DNA from 2 places in the Paenibacillus sp. FSL k6-2145 genome. Region 1 is predicted to be linked to the other one. Evidence: riboswitches for the same ligand, from Rfam matches in the RefSeq annotation. Region 1 holds a riboswitch; the other holds the start of a gene.

Region 1 (5,682 bases):
AACCATTTTGATCATGGCTGTTGCGCTTGGCCTCGATGCGTTCTCACTCGGAATCGGAATTGGCATGAAGGGCATTCGGCTGCGGGATGTATTGCGAATCAGTATTGTAACAGCGCTATTTCATATCATCATGCCGCTCATCGGCATGTATATGGGCAAATACGTCAGCTCCCTGCTCGGCGACATTACGACGTATGCGGCAGGTGGATTGCTTGTTTTGCTGGGTGCTCATATGATTCTGAATGCATTCCGTGAAGGCGATACAAAGCTGGTGGACCACCGTTCCCTGCTCGGTGTTGTTTTGTTCTCCCTCAGCGTAAGTGTGGATTCGTTCTCCGTTGGCGTTTCCTTAGGGATGTTTAGCAGTGATCTGATCTTAACCGTACTTGCTTTCGGCGTTTGTGGCGGGGTGATGTCGGTGATGGGTCTGCTATTAGGCCGTCGGGTGAGCCAGAATCTAGGGGATTACGGCGAAGCTATTGGTGGCGCAATCTTGCTTGCGTTTGGACTTTTGTTTATATTTTAGAATAAAACTTGAGATATCATATCATTTGCATCATATGTAAAATGGGGAGGCTAACACAATGAAACATATTTTATTCGTATGTACAGGAAATACGTGCCGCAGCCCCATGGCAGAGGGGCTTTTGCGAAAACTGGCATCAGAGCGTGGCATTCAGGTAGAGGTTCGCTCTGCAGGTGTGGCAGCAACGTCGGGTATGCCGATCTCCCGTCATGCGGAAGCAGTGTTGAGAGATCATAACGTTGAAGGTCCACCTCATTCCACACAACTTAGCTCTAACCTGGTAGGTTGGGCCGATCTGGTTCTAACATTAACACGGAGTCATAAGCAACATGTCATGCAGGTATTTCCCGATTCAGTCCACAAAACCTATACATTGAAAGAATATGTGGAGGATGATGAACAGGTATTAAGTGATGTTCAGGAGTTGGACAGCCTGTTTGCAACGCTGGAGATGAAACGTGCCCTTGGGCAAGAGATCCTGGCATCGGAGCGTGAACGAGCCATTGAGATTAGACAACGAATCCCAAGTTTCGACATCTCCGATCCATTTGGGGGAAGTCGTGATGATTACAATATAGCTGCAGCTGAGATTCGGACTGCATTGGACCGGCTTTTGGATAAGCTGGGATAATTCTGATCCTGCGGGGCAGGTTATAAAAATAGGACATGTGATGTAAATTAACCGTTGATTTTAGACGCGGGTTGTTTTATGATGAAGGGGAAAACAGGGATCCGGTGTAACTGGCGACGAAGTGGGCATAACCACGATGGAGCACCGGAACAAACGGCCGGTCGCCTGGGCAAAAGAGCAATTCTGCGTTACCCGCAGACTGCTCTTTTTTTCGTCTTTCATCTGATTATTCGCTATAATAGTACCTGAGATGCCGTGCAAGAATACGAAGGACAACCAAGAGACAGCGGGCATGATTTTATCGGGAGGCGATGATAGGATGACTATAGAGTTAGATTCGGAACAACCCGGATTGCAGGAACAGACCGCGTCTATTCTGCATGAACTGGCGCTTGCTGGACAGCTTGGGCCTGGACAGATCGTTGTGATCGGTACAAGCACAAGTGAAGTCGCAGGCGCTCGGATTGGTACGAGTGGTGCCATTGAAGTGGCACAGCAGCTTCTTGCGGGTATACGCGAGGTGCAGGAGGAATTCGGTTTTGATACGGTATTCCAATGTTGTGAGCATCTGAACCGTGCGCTGGTAATGGAGCGTTCTGTGCTTACTCGTCTTGGATTGACCGAGGTTGGTGCAGTACCCGTGCCCAAGGCCGGAGGTTCAATGGCATCCGCAGCATATCGTTCGCTGACCGATCCATGCCTGGCTGAACATGTGCAGGCCCATGCGGGACTGGACATTGGGGAGACGATGATTGGGATGCATCTCCGGCATGTAGCCGTACCCTATCGTACAGCGCTCCGCTATGTTGGAGATGCACGTGTGACCACAGCGTTGACTCGTCCGAAGTTGATTGGCGGCGAACGCGCGGTGTATCGTATGGAAGAACAACCAGATTCAACATTTTGTGACTAACATATAAAGCGAGACTAATTGGGTTACACTCCTGACTTTGATTGCATCACCATCTTCCGATCGCTGTTATCCCCAGATTTTTTATTCCCTATTTAAAGGGGAAATCCGGTGATAGCCTATGCTTCCGGAGTAGCTTTCTAAAGAAAGCTTTTTGGCGACCACTTCGTTTCTTCAGATTGGTGTTGCACTCGCCGTTTTTGTGTAAACATTAGTTTCACTTTATAAATTCACTTATAAACTGGGAGGAATTTAATCATGGAACAATTGCGCAAGAATGACCCGGCAGTACTGGAAGCGATGAATCTTGAACTGAAACGTCAACAGAACAACATCGAACTGATTGCATCCGAGAACATCGTAAGTGAAGCAGTAATCGAAGCAATGGGATCTGTTCTGACCAACAAGTACGCTGAAGGATATCCAGGCAAACGTTACTATGGCGGTTGTGAGCATGTGGACATCGTTGAAGACATCGCGCGTGATCGTGCAAAAGAATTGTTCGGAGCAGAACACGTGAATGTCCAACCTCACTCCGGTGCACAAGCGAACATGGCAGTATATCTTGCAGCGTTGAAACCTGGTGATACTGTACTCGGTATGAACCTTGCCCATGGTGGACACCTAACACACGGTAGCCCGGTTAACGCATCCGGTTTGCTGTACAACTTCGTAGCATACGGCGTACAGGAAGATACATTCCTGATTGATTATGATGAAGTACGCAAAGCGGCTTTCAAACACCGTCCTCGTCTGATCGTTGCTGGTGCAAGTGCATATCCGCGTACCATTGATTTTGAAAAGCTGGCTTCCATCGCCAATGATGTAGGCGCTTTGTTCATGGTGGACATGGCTCACATCGCAGGACTGGTTGCTGCTGGTTTGCATCCAAACCCGGTTCCACATGCGCATTTCGTAACAACAACAACACACAAAACGCTGCGTGGACCTCGTGGTGGTATGATTCTGTGCCGCAAAGCGTGGGCAGCAGCGATTGATAAAGCCGTATTCCCTGGTTCCCAAGGTGGACCTCTAATGCACGTGATCGCTTCCAAAGCGGTAGCATTTGGAGAAGCTTTGCAGCCTTCGTTCAAAACATATGCACAGAACGTTGTGAAAAACGCACAGGTTCTGGCTGAAACACTGATCGCTGAAGGATTGAACATCGTATCCGGTGGTACAGATAACCACTTGATGCTGATTGACACACGCAGTGTAAACATCACAGGTAAGGAAGCTGAGCATGTGCTCGATTCCATCGGTATTACCGTGAACAAAAATGCAATTCCATTCGACCCTACAAGCCCGTTTGTAACGAGTGGTATTCGAATTGGTACACCTGCTGCAACTTCCCGTGGCATGAACGAAGAAGCTATGGTAGCGATCGGTAAGATCATTGCCAAAACACTGAAAAATCCAAAAGATACAGCGAAGTTGGATGAAGCTCGTGCAGAAGTGACTGCACTGACAGACCAATTCCCGCTCTATACAGATCTTAAATACTAAAAAACTTTGCTCATGCTGCTTTCTTTTGAGTTTTGATAAATTGGAATACAAAAGACGAAGCTGGCAGAATGCAACCGGAGAAGCGAAGCGCTCGCCTTTATCCCATGATTTTCTCCTTTTATAGGAGAATCAAAAAAATCAGGGGATAACAGCGATCGTAGGTGCAATCTGTTTGCGGAGCATCACTTGTATTCATATTTTTCCCACTCAATGACATAACAGCATGAGCAAAACAGGACCGGATGGATCATTTTCCGGTCCTGTTTTTTATAGGATTCGGTAATCTGTAATGATTGGGTGCCCTTTGATGGTGTAATTCGTTGTTGGTGATGATATAATATACAGGATTTATCGAGCCCATGAATGGTGGCTAGGTATATTTGGAAATGCTTAACATGAAGAACTTACCGGAGGGACAAATTAGATGGGAAAATTAGTAATATGTGATCACCCTTTGATTCAACACAAACTGACGTTTATACGCGACATGCGTACGAATACGAAAGATTTTCGTGAATTGGTGGATGAAGTAGCAACGTTGATGGCTTATGAGATTACAAGAGATGTTGAACTGGAAACGATTGATGTACAGACACCTGTAGCTGCAACACAAGGTAAAGTCATCTCTGGACGTATGCTCGGACTGGTGCCGATTCTGCGTGCAGGACTCGGAATGCTGGATGGCGTTGTGAAATTGTTGCCAGCGGCAAAAGTTGGACATGTTGGTCTGTTCCGTGACCCGGAAACACTGCAACCGGTAGAATACTACACCAAACTGCCTACAGACGTAACAGAGCGTCAATTGATTGTAATTGATCCGATGCTGGCAACGGGTGGTTCGGCAATTGCAGCTATTGACGTGCTCAAAAAACGTGGCTGTACCCAAATCAAAATGATGAACCTGGTTGCAGCACCGGAAGGCGTAAAAGCTGTGCAAGATGCACATCCCGATGTGGACATCTATGTAGCAGCATTGGACGACCGTCTGGATGATCATGGTTACATCGTTCCAGGACTTGGAGATGCAGGAGACCGTCTATACGGCACTAAATAAGCATATCGCATGCTTGTAATCGGAACTTATAGAAAAGGGGCTTTGCTCGAATGTCCAACAAAATTAAAGTCATGACGATCTTCGGGGTGCGTCCGGAAGCCATCAAGATGGCTCCGCTTATTTTGGAATTGCAAAAACACCCTGAGTCTATTGAATCTATTGTTTGCGTAACTGCGCAGCATCGCCAGATGTTGGATCAGGTACTTGAAGTTTTCGACATTCATCCCGATTATGATCTGGATGTGATGAAGGACCGTCAGACATTGAATGAGATTACAATTCGTGTGCTTGGTGGTCTGGAGCCGGTGTTAGCCGAAGCTAAGCCGGATATTGTACTGGTTCACGGGGATACATTAACTACCTTTGTAGCGAGCTATGCAGCATTCCTGCAACAGATTCAGGTAGGGCATGTGGAAGCGGGGCTGCGGACGTGGAACAAGTTGTCTCCATATCCGGAAGAGATGAATCGTCAGCTGACGGGAGTACTGGCTGATCTACACTTTGCGCCTACGGATTGGTCTTCTTCCAATCTTGCCAAAGAAAATAAATCGGAGTCTAGTACGTACGTCACAGGCAACACGGTAACAGATGTGTTTCAATATACAGTACGGGAGGACTACACACACCCGGTACTTGATTGGGCCCAAGGCAAACGCCTTGTGCTGATGACAGCTCATCGCCGTGAATCTCAAGGCGAGCCTCACCGCAACATTTTCCAGGCCGTCAAACGGATTGCCGACGAATTCGAAGATATTGCCATCGTGTACCCGGTGCATCCAAGTCCTGCTGTGAAGGAGCCGGCTCACGCGATTTTGGGGAATCATCCCCGTATTCAATTAATTGATCCACTAGACGTGGTGGATTTGCATAACTTTTACCCGCACACTCACTTGATTTTGACCGATTCAGGCGGTTTGCAGGAAGAAGCACCTTCGTTTGGTGTGCCTGTGCTCGTATTGCGCGATACAACAGAACGCCCGGAAGGTATTGAAGCCGGAACGCTGGAATTGGTAGGTACCGAAGAGGAACGTGTGTATGAACGGACCAAAGCTCTG
Region 2 (5,682 bases), 2.5 Mb from region 1:
CACACCCCAGTTCCAGTGCCTTGCCACCGCTTAGCTCACCTTCGTTCACATGTGCTACCAGATTCTCATCCGGTTTGTTTGGGAAAAAGGGGATTGGTCTGTTCCGATCCTCATAGAAAGGTTCCCAAAATTGCTTGGCAGATCTGAAGTCCGCATCGAGCATATCATATAGATCCTGTACACTTTTAATCGTCTTTTCCACAACCACATTCCTCCTTCAATGCTCCATCCAAACCTTCATTTCCGACTATCCATTCCTCGTCATTTTCAATGAATTATCCACACTCTATTATAACATTTTTACCCAGTAGTTCTCTATTTTTCTTGTGCTTTTCTACTTAAAAACAGAAGCTTTTTCCCAACAAAAAAACGACCGACATGAATGTCGATCGCTTACAATCGTAGAGGTTTTGAGTTGTAACTTACTTCGCCCGTTCCAAGACTGCAAAGTAATTTCCTTCATTATCAGCAAAGTTGAAAACACGCCCCGTTGGCATCTCAACAATCTCTCCAACCGTTACATGTTTACCAGCCAAGTCGGCATATAATTTATCCAGATTTTCAGTGAAGAACATTAACGAAGGTGTTCCCAGGTTTACACCCGCCGACATCCGTTCGACGAACTCTTTGTCATGGAGAATAATACTCGTCTGCGAATCTGGAGTAGGCGCGATCTCAATCCATCTCATGCCCTCGTCAAGGTTTACTTCATCCACAATGTGGAATCCTGCGACTTCGGTCCAAAAAGCCAGTGATTCATCTTGATTATTGACATACAACATAATTTGGCCGACTTTGCTAAACATGGATCAATCACTCCTCTGATCATCTAATCTCTCAACATCCTGCTTATCATTCCTCAAATTCCAATAGAGTATAACATGCAGGACAGCTTTTTTATCATCTTTCTTTGCAAGTACATGCAACTTAAACTGAAGTACAATTTTTATGCTTCCACTACAATTAGTTTTTTGAAGTTACTTATAGTGTTTTAACAAGTGAAAGTCTATGAAACCCCGAGGTATAATAATTCATATCGATACTTTCCTTTTGAAAATTCATTCGTTCATAAAATACAAGCGCTGCTTCATTTTCTTCATGATCAAGTGTGTAAAGCATGACATCACTACAGCCAAATTCAGCTATTTTAATGCATATTTTAGTAATAAGTGCACGTGCTACTCCCTGTCGAAGGTGTGATTTGCTTGTAACAACGCCAACGATTTCATACCGGTTAACAGTAGGCTGAAAGATATAACCAGCATGACCTATGACAACATCTGCTTCGTCAACCATGACATAATAAGCACTGATACGTTCATCCGTCATTTTTAAAAATGAATCCCAGCGCGTAGGATACTGATCGCGTATAAACGAAGGAAATTGAAAATCATGATCCGTCATCATTTTCAGCACTGCTGGCTGATCAATCGCTTGAAAAAGGCGAATAGTCATCTTTTTATCCCCTACCTCTTAGTGTGCATGTAGACATCTTTTAAGTTACCGGCTTCATAATATGGATACTCCAGTTTTTGCTGAACTTGAAGGACGATCTCCGTAGACGTTAACATTTCGACCAAGTATAGTCCCAGGTCAATAGAAGCCGTAACCCCCGCACCCGTTACCGTATTACCATCACGCACTACACGCGCTGAAATTACTTCTGCACAATAAGGATTCAATAAATCATAAGCAGATGAGTTGGTAGTAGCCCTTTTTCCTTTTAGGAAACCTGCTGCCGCCACCTGTCCTTTCGTTCCCTGAATAATAAATAAAGTGTTTGATCAAAAGATCAAACACTTTGCCCAGGCGTACGGCATATAATATATGTGCTTCCTCGTGGTTCACTCCACGTTTACGCCAGTCACACACAACAGATATTTAACAACTAGTATACATGACATCTTTCATCACTGTATATATATGATGAAAATTATTGCGCGTCTTTTAACTTCTTCGTAAGATAAAGTACAACATCGTCGTCCATAATCGTTTCTTCACCCGGCTGAATGTAATGATCATGTTTGTGTACACCGTGACCGTCTGGTATGTACCCGCGATGGGCATATAGAACTTGCGCTTTGCCATAATCGGAAAACACACCTACACCAATGCCTGCTACATCCGTTCGTTCCAGAATAACTTCCTCTGCTCGGTCCATCAACCGTGAACCAATACCTTGGCGCTGGAACTTCATCAGCACATTAAAATCGTTAATTTCGGGAATGCCTTGTTCCCTGAAAGACGGGTAGCTGGAATACCACAATACATTCACGTATCCGGCAAATTCTCCATTTAACTCGGCTACCAAGGTTACGCGCTCCCCATTATGTTGTTCAGCCAAGTAACGAAGATACTGCTCAGCGAATCTCCCCCAACCCTGCTCCTGAAACGCCTTTGATATGATTACAGGATCGCTCTCATTTAATAGTCTGATATGTACACTCAATGATGAATCCTCCCTAAAAAGATATTTCTCCTTGCTATATTCCCAGTCTCTCCCGAAGCGATGTGATGTGAGCAACATGGTGTTTGCCATGCCAAGCATACATGCCCAGATTATAATCCAGTCTTGTCGTTTCTTCCGATGAGGGATGATAAAATTGTTTGGCATAATCTGCATCTGTCAGCGCGTTTAACAGAAACACCCAACGACGATGGAGCGCATCCAGAATCTGAAGCGAGAATTCGACATCCAGGTCCCTTGAATCACTCAATTCAGCCCAGCGCTCTTCATAATAAGGCCGAATCGTTGGTGTATCCTCTGTCAGTGCCAACTTGAAACGAATCATACTGTTCATATGGCTGTCTGCCATATGGTGAATGACCTGTTTGAGCATCCATCCACCTTCTCGATACGGCAGACTTAATTGATCTTCACTCAATCCCTTTACCGCTTCTCGTGCGCGTTCAGGCAACTCAGCAATGTCCTGAATCCACTTCTCCCGCTGTGCCAAAGTAACTTCACCCGTGTGTACAAATGGTCCTATCGGAAATCTTTCATCCATCCATTATTCCTCCTTGTTTCTATGATTCAAATAACTTTTAACATTATCTAAGGAGCATATTCCATAAGCCAACAGTCTCTCATCTGTCCTTCATGCTGCTCATGTTTCTCCAACAGTTTAATCTTTTGGAAACCACATTTCTCGTAACAGGATATCGCTCGCAAGTTCCAGGATTGAGGGTCCATAACCACTTTACGGGCTTGTCTTTCATTAATCAGATAAGCCAGCATGGATTGCATCAACTGTGTACCAATGCCTTTATTCCAGTAGTCTACCTCACCAATAAACTGATCCGTTCCATAGATGATTTCATCCGTATCTCCATAACCATACTCCGTTCGTTCTTCTTCCTCAAGCTCATAGAACTGAATGTATCCAATCGGATGTCCTCCATACTCAACGATACAACGAGTAGCATCATCTTTCTGATTGTAAAAATGTTCTCTCACTTGCTCCAAATCATGCGGCCGATCACGCCCTTCATAGTATTGAAGAACTTCCGGGTCTGACAGCCACTTCACCAGATGTCGTTCATCTTCTGTGTCCAAGAAACGTACGGTGATTTCATTCGATTCATATACATTCATCATTCTGATTACTCCTTATTGATCTCCAGATTCTCACCCGTAACCCAACTTAGATCCTTCCCTAACAAATGTTCGTTGTGAACATAATACACCATGGGATTCTCAAGCGGCTGAGTCGTTCCATCCAAAGATCTGAGCGTTAACCGCAACTTGTAACTCCCTATCTCATCAGGTATCGCAAATCCTATCAGATTATCAGCTGATTTCATGGTTTTCCCCTGCGCCTTCAGATACTTTTCCAGAATGACTTGATCAAAATAGGAGCTGCCGACAGACGAAGGCATGTACCACGCATCATCTTGTTCTTCAGTAAATGTGACCCCTTCCCATCCTGGGACAACGGGATACACCATATGTTGATCCTTATCTTCTCTTTTTCGCGTTATCTCTAACTCTATCTCAACTGCATCCGTATCAATCTGCCTGATTGTGCCTGCCATCACAACATCCTGTGCACTCACACTTGGAATTACATAGCTGTATATGAGCAGAGTCACCAAGAGAATTATCGCTATTCCCGTAATCCAAAATATTGTACTTTTACGCATCTGTCTGATCCTCCCCTCTGGTTAATCATACTTCTGGAGTAGCTTCTTCTCTGTTAAAGATTGAGTTAACCTATCCAACTCAGGTGATGCCATCCAATCACTGGAGGTGTTCAATCCATGCTTAATGGTATGTATCGCGCTATGTGCAGACATGTATATATTATGGTGGACTCCAGGTTGGACAATGATGTGCTCTCCTGCACGCATCACTCGAATCGAAAACATCTGATCGTCTCCATAACTGGCATAAGCAATCCATCCCGATTGCACCACATAAAACTCCGTTAGATGGATATGTACATGACTGTTTTGCCATGCTCCGTGGGAAGAAGCAACGGTTCTACAATAATAACTGCCATCTTCTGCGATCATTTTATATTTCTGTTCCCCGTTCGCCATCTGCTCGAAGCTGGTTTTGACACCCGTTTCACCATATTCCTGTTCTGAAAATTCTGTGTTCACTCGGCTACGCCTCCTGACAAAAAATCCCTTTATTTAAACATTCGACATGGGTAAGTCGATTCTCCTGTTTGGATATGCGATATATCTTTGCTAAAATATGAAACGCTTCTCTTCCAGCTTCCGTATTAAGGTCGAAGCCGTATGTATCCCATATAATAAACCATCTGATCTGGAGGTTGAGCGCATGTCATTTTTCAAGAAAATGTTAGCCAGTGTAGGTGTTGGAGCAGCCAAAGTAAATACGGAATTGCATACACCAGAGGTCACGCCTGGAGGAATCATCTCGGGGGTTGTGTACATTGAAGGTGGAGATGTGGAACAGAATGTAGATCGAATCTATCTTTCAATTAAAACCCATTACATACGGGAGCGCGATGATCGCAAAGTAAAAGAAACAGCCGTTATAGCCAAATATTTGCTCACCGAAGGTTTCACATTACAGCCCGGAGCCAAATTGGAGAAAGACTTCTCATTTGACCTGCCAGAAAATCTGCCGATTACACTGCATCGTGCAGAGGTATGGGTAGAGACGGGCCTCGATATTTCAAGTGCTGTAGACCCCTCAGACCGGGACAGACTGCATGTTGTTCCTAGTAAAGACATGAACACCGTGCTCGATGCAATTGATATCCTTGGTTTCAAACTGCGTGAAGTAACCAATGACTACGCACCAAAGCTGGGCGGCAATCTGCCATTTGTACAGGAATTTGAATTTGTACCAACAAACAAATTCCGTGGGCATCTGGATGAGTTGGAAGTGCTGTTCTATCCGATGGGCGATTCGCTGGAGCTGCTATTACAGATCGATCGCCGGTCTCGTGGGCTCAGTGGAATATTCTCCGAAGCCATGGGTACGGATGAGAGCTTTGTCCGCCTGCATCTGTATGAAAGACATCTGGCGCGAGGGGCGCATTCTGTCGCTCAAGGACTGGAAGAAATCATTTCCAAACATATCTAATCTATAGTTTGTGTTAACGAATAAAAACCGTCCTCTATCAGACAAATCTGATGAAGGACGGTTTTTTGGTTGGTTCAGTTTCACAAGACAATACTTCAAGAACGCTGTGTCCAACGCTG

What was found. A riboswitch is a leader RNA that binds a small molecule or an ion and turns the genes downstream of it on or off. The one in region 1 is predicted to bind ZMP and ZTP.
Region 2: another riboswitch for ZMP and ZTP. It lies ahead of NZ043_RS17580 (DJ-1/PfpI family protein); the one in region 1 lies ahead of NZ043_RS06480 (TIGR01440 family protein).

What each region holds. Positions count from the first base shown of each region.
Region 1 is NZ_CP150267.1:1,456,797-1,462,478, reverse strand. Features, by position in the region: gene NZ043_RS06490 (manganese efflux pump MntP family protein) at 1-526, shown strand, start outside; gene NZ043_RS06485 (low molecular weight protein arginine phosphatase) at 585-1,157, shown strand; ZMP/ZTP riboswitch at 1,254-1,335, shown strand; gene NZ043_RS06480 (TIGR01440 family protein) at 1,477-2,070, shown strand; gene glyA (serine hydroxymethyltransferase) at 2,326-3,573, shown strand; gene upp (uracil phosphoribosyltransferase) at 3,998-4,627, shown strand; gene wecB (UDP-N-acetylglucosamine 2-epimerase (non-hydrolyzing)) at 4,678-5,682, shown strand, end outside.
Region 2 is NZ_CP150267.1:3,934,551-3,940,232, reverse strand. Features, by position in the region: gene NZ043_RS17595 (class I SAM-dependent methyltransferase) at 1-163, opposite strand, end outside; gene NZ043_RS17590 (VOC family protein) at 423-806, opposite strand; gene NZ043_RS17585 (GNAT family N-acetyltransferase) at 982-1,455, opposite strand; gene NZ043_RS17580 (DJ-1/PfpI family protein) at 1,467-1,745, opposite strand; ZMP/ZTP riboswitch at 1,797-1,878, opposite strand; gene NZ043_RS17575 (GNAT family N-acetyltransferase) at 1,934-2,449, opposite strand; gene NZ043_RS17570 (YfiT family bacillithiol transferase) at 2,484-3,008, opposite strand; gene NZ043_RS17565 (GNAT family N-acetyltransferase) at 3,056-3,595, opposite strand; gene NZ043_RS17560 (hypothetical protein) at 3,604-4,143, opposite strand; gene NZ043_RS17555 (cupin domain-containing protein) at 4,165-4,605, opposite strand; gene NZ043_RS17550 (sporulation protein) at 4,790-5,563, shown strand; gene NZ043_RS17545 (hypothetical protein) at 5,659-5,682, opposite strand, start outside.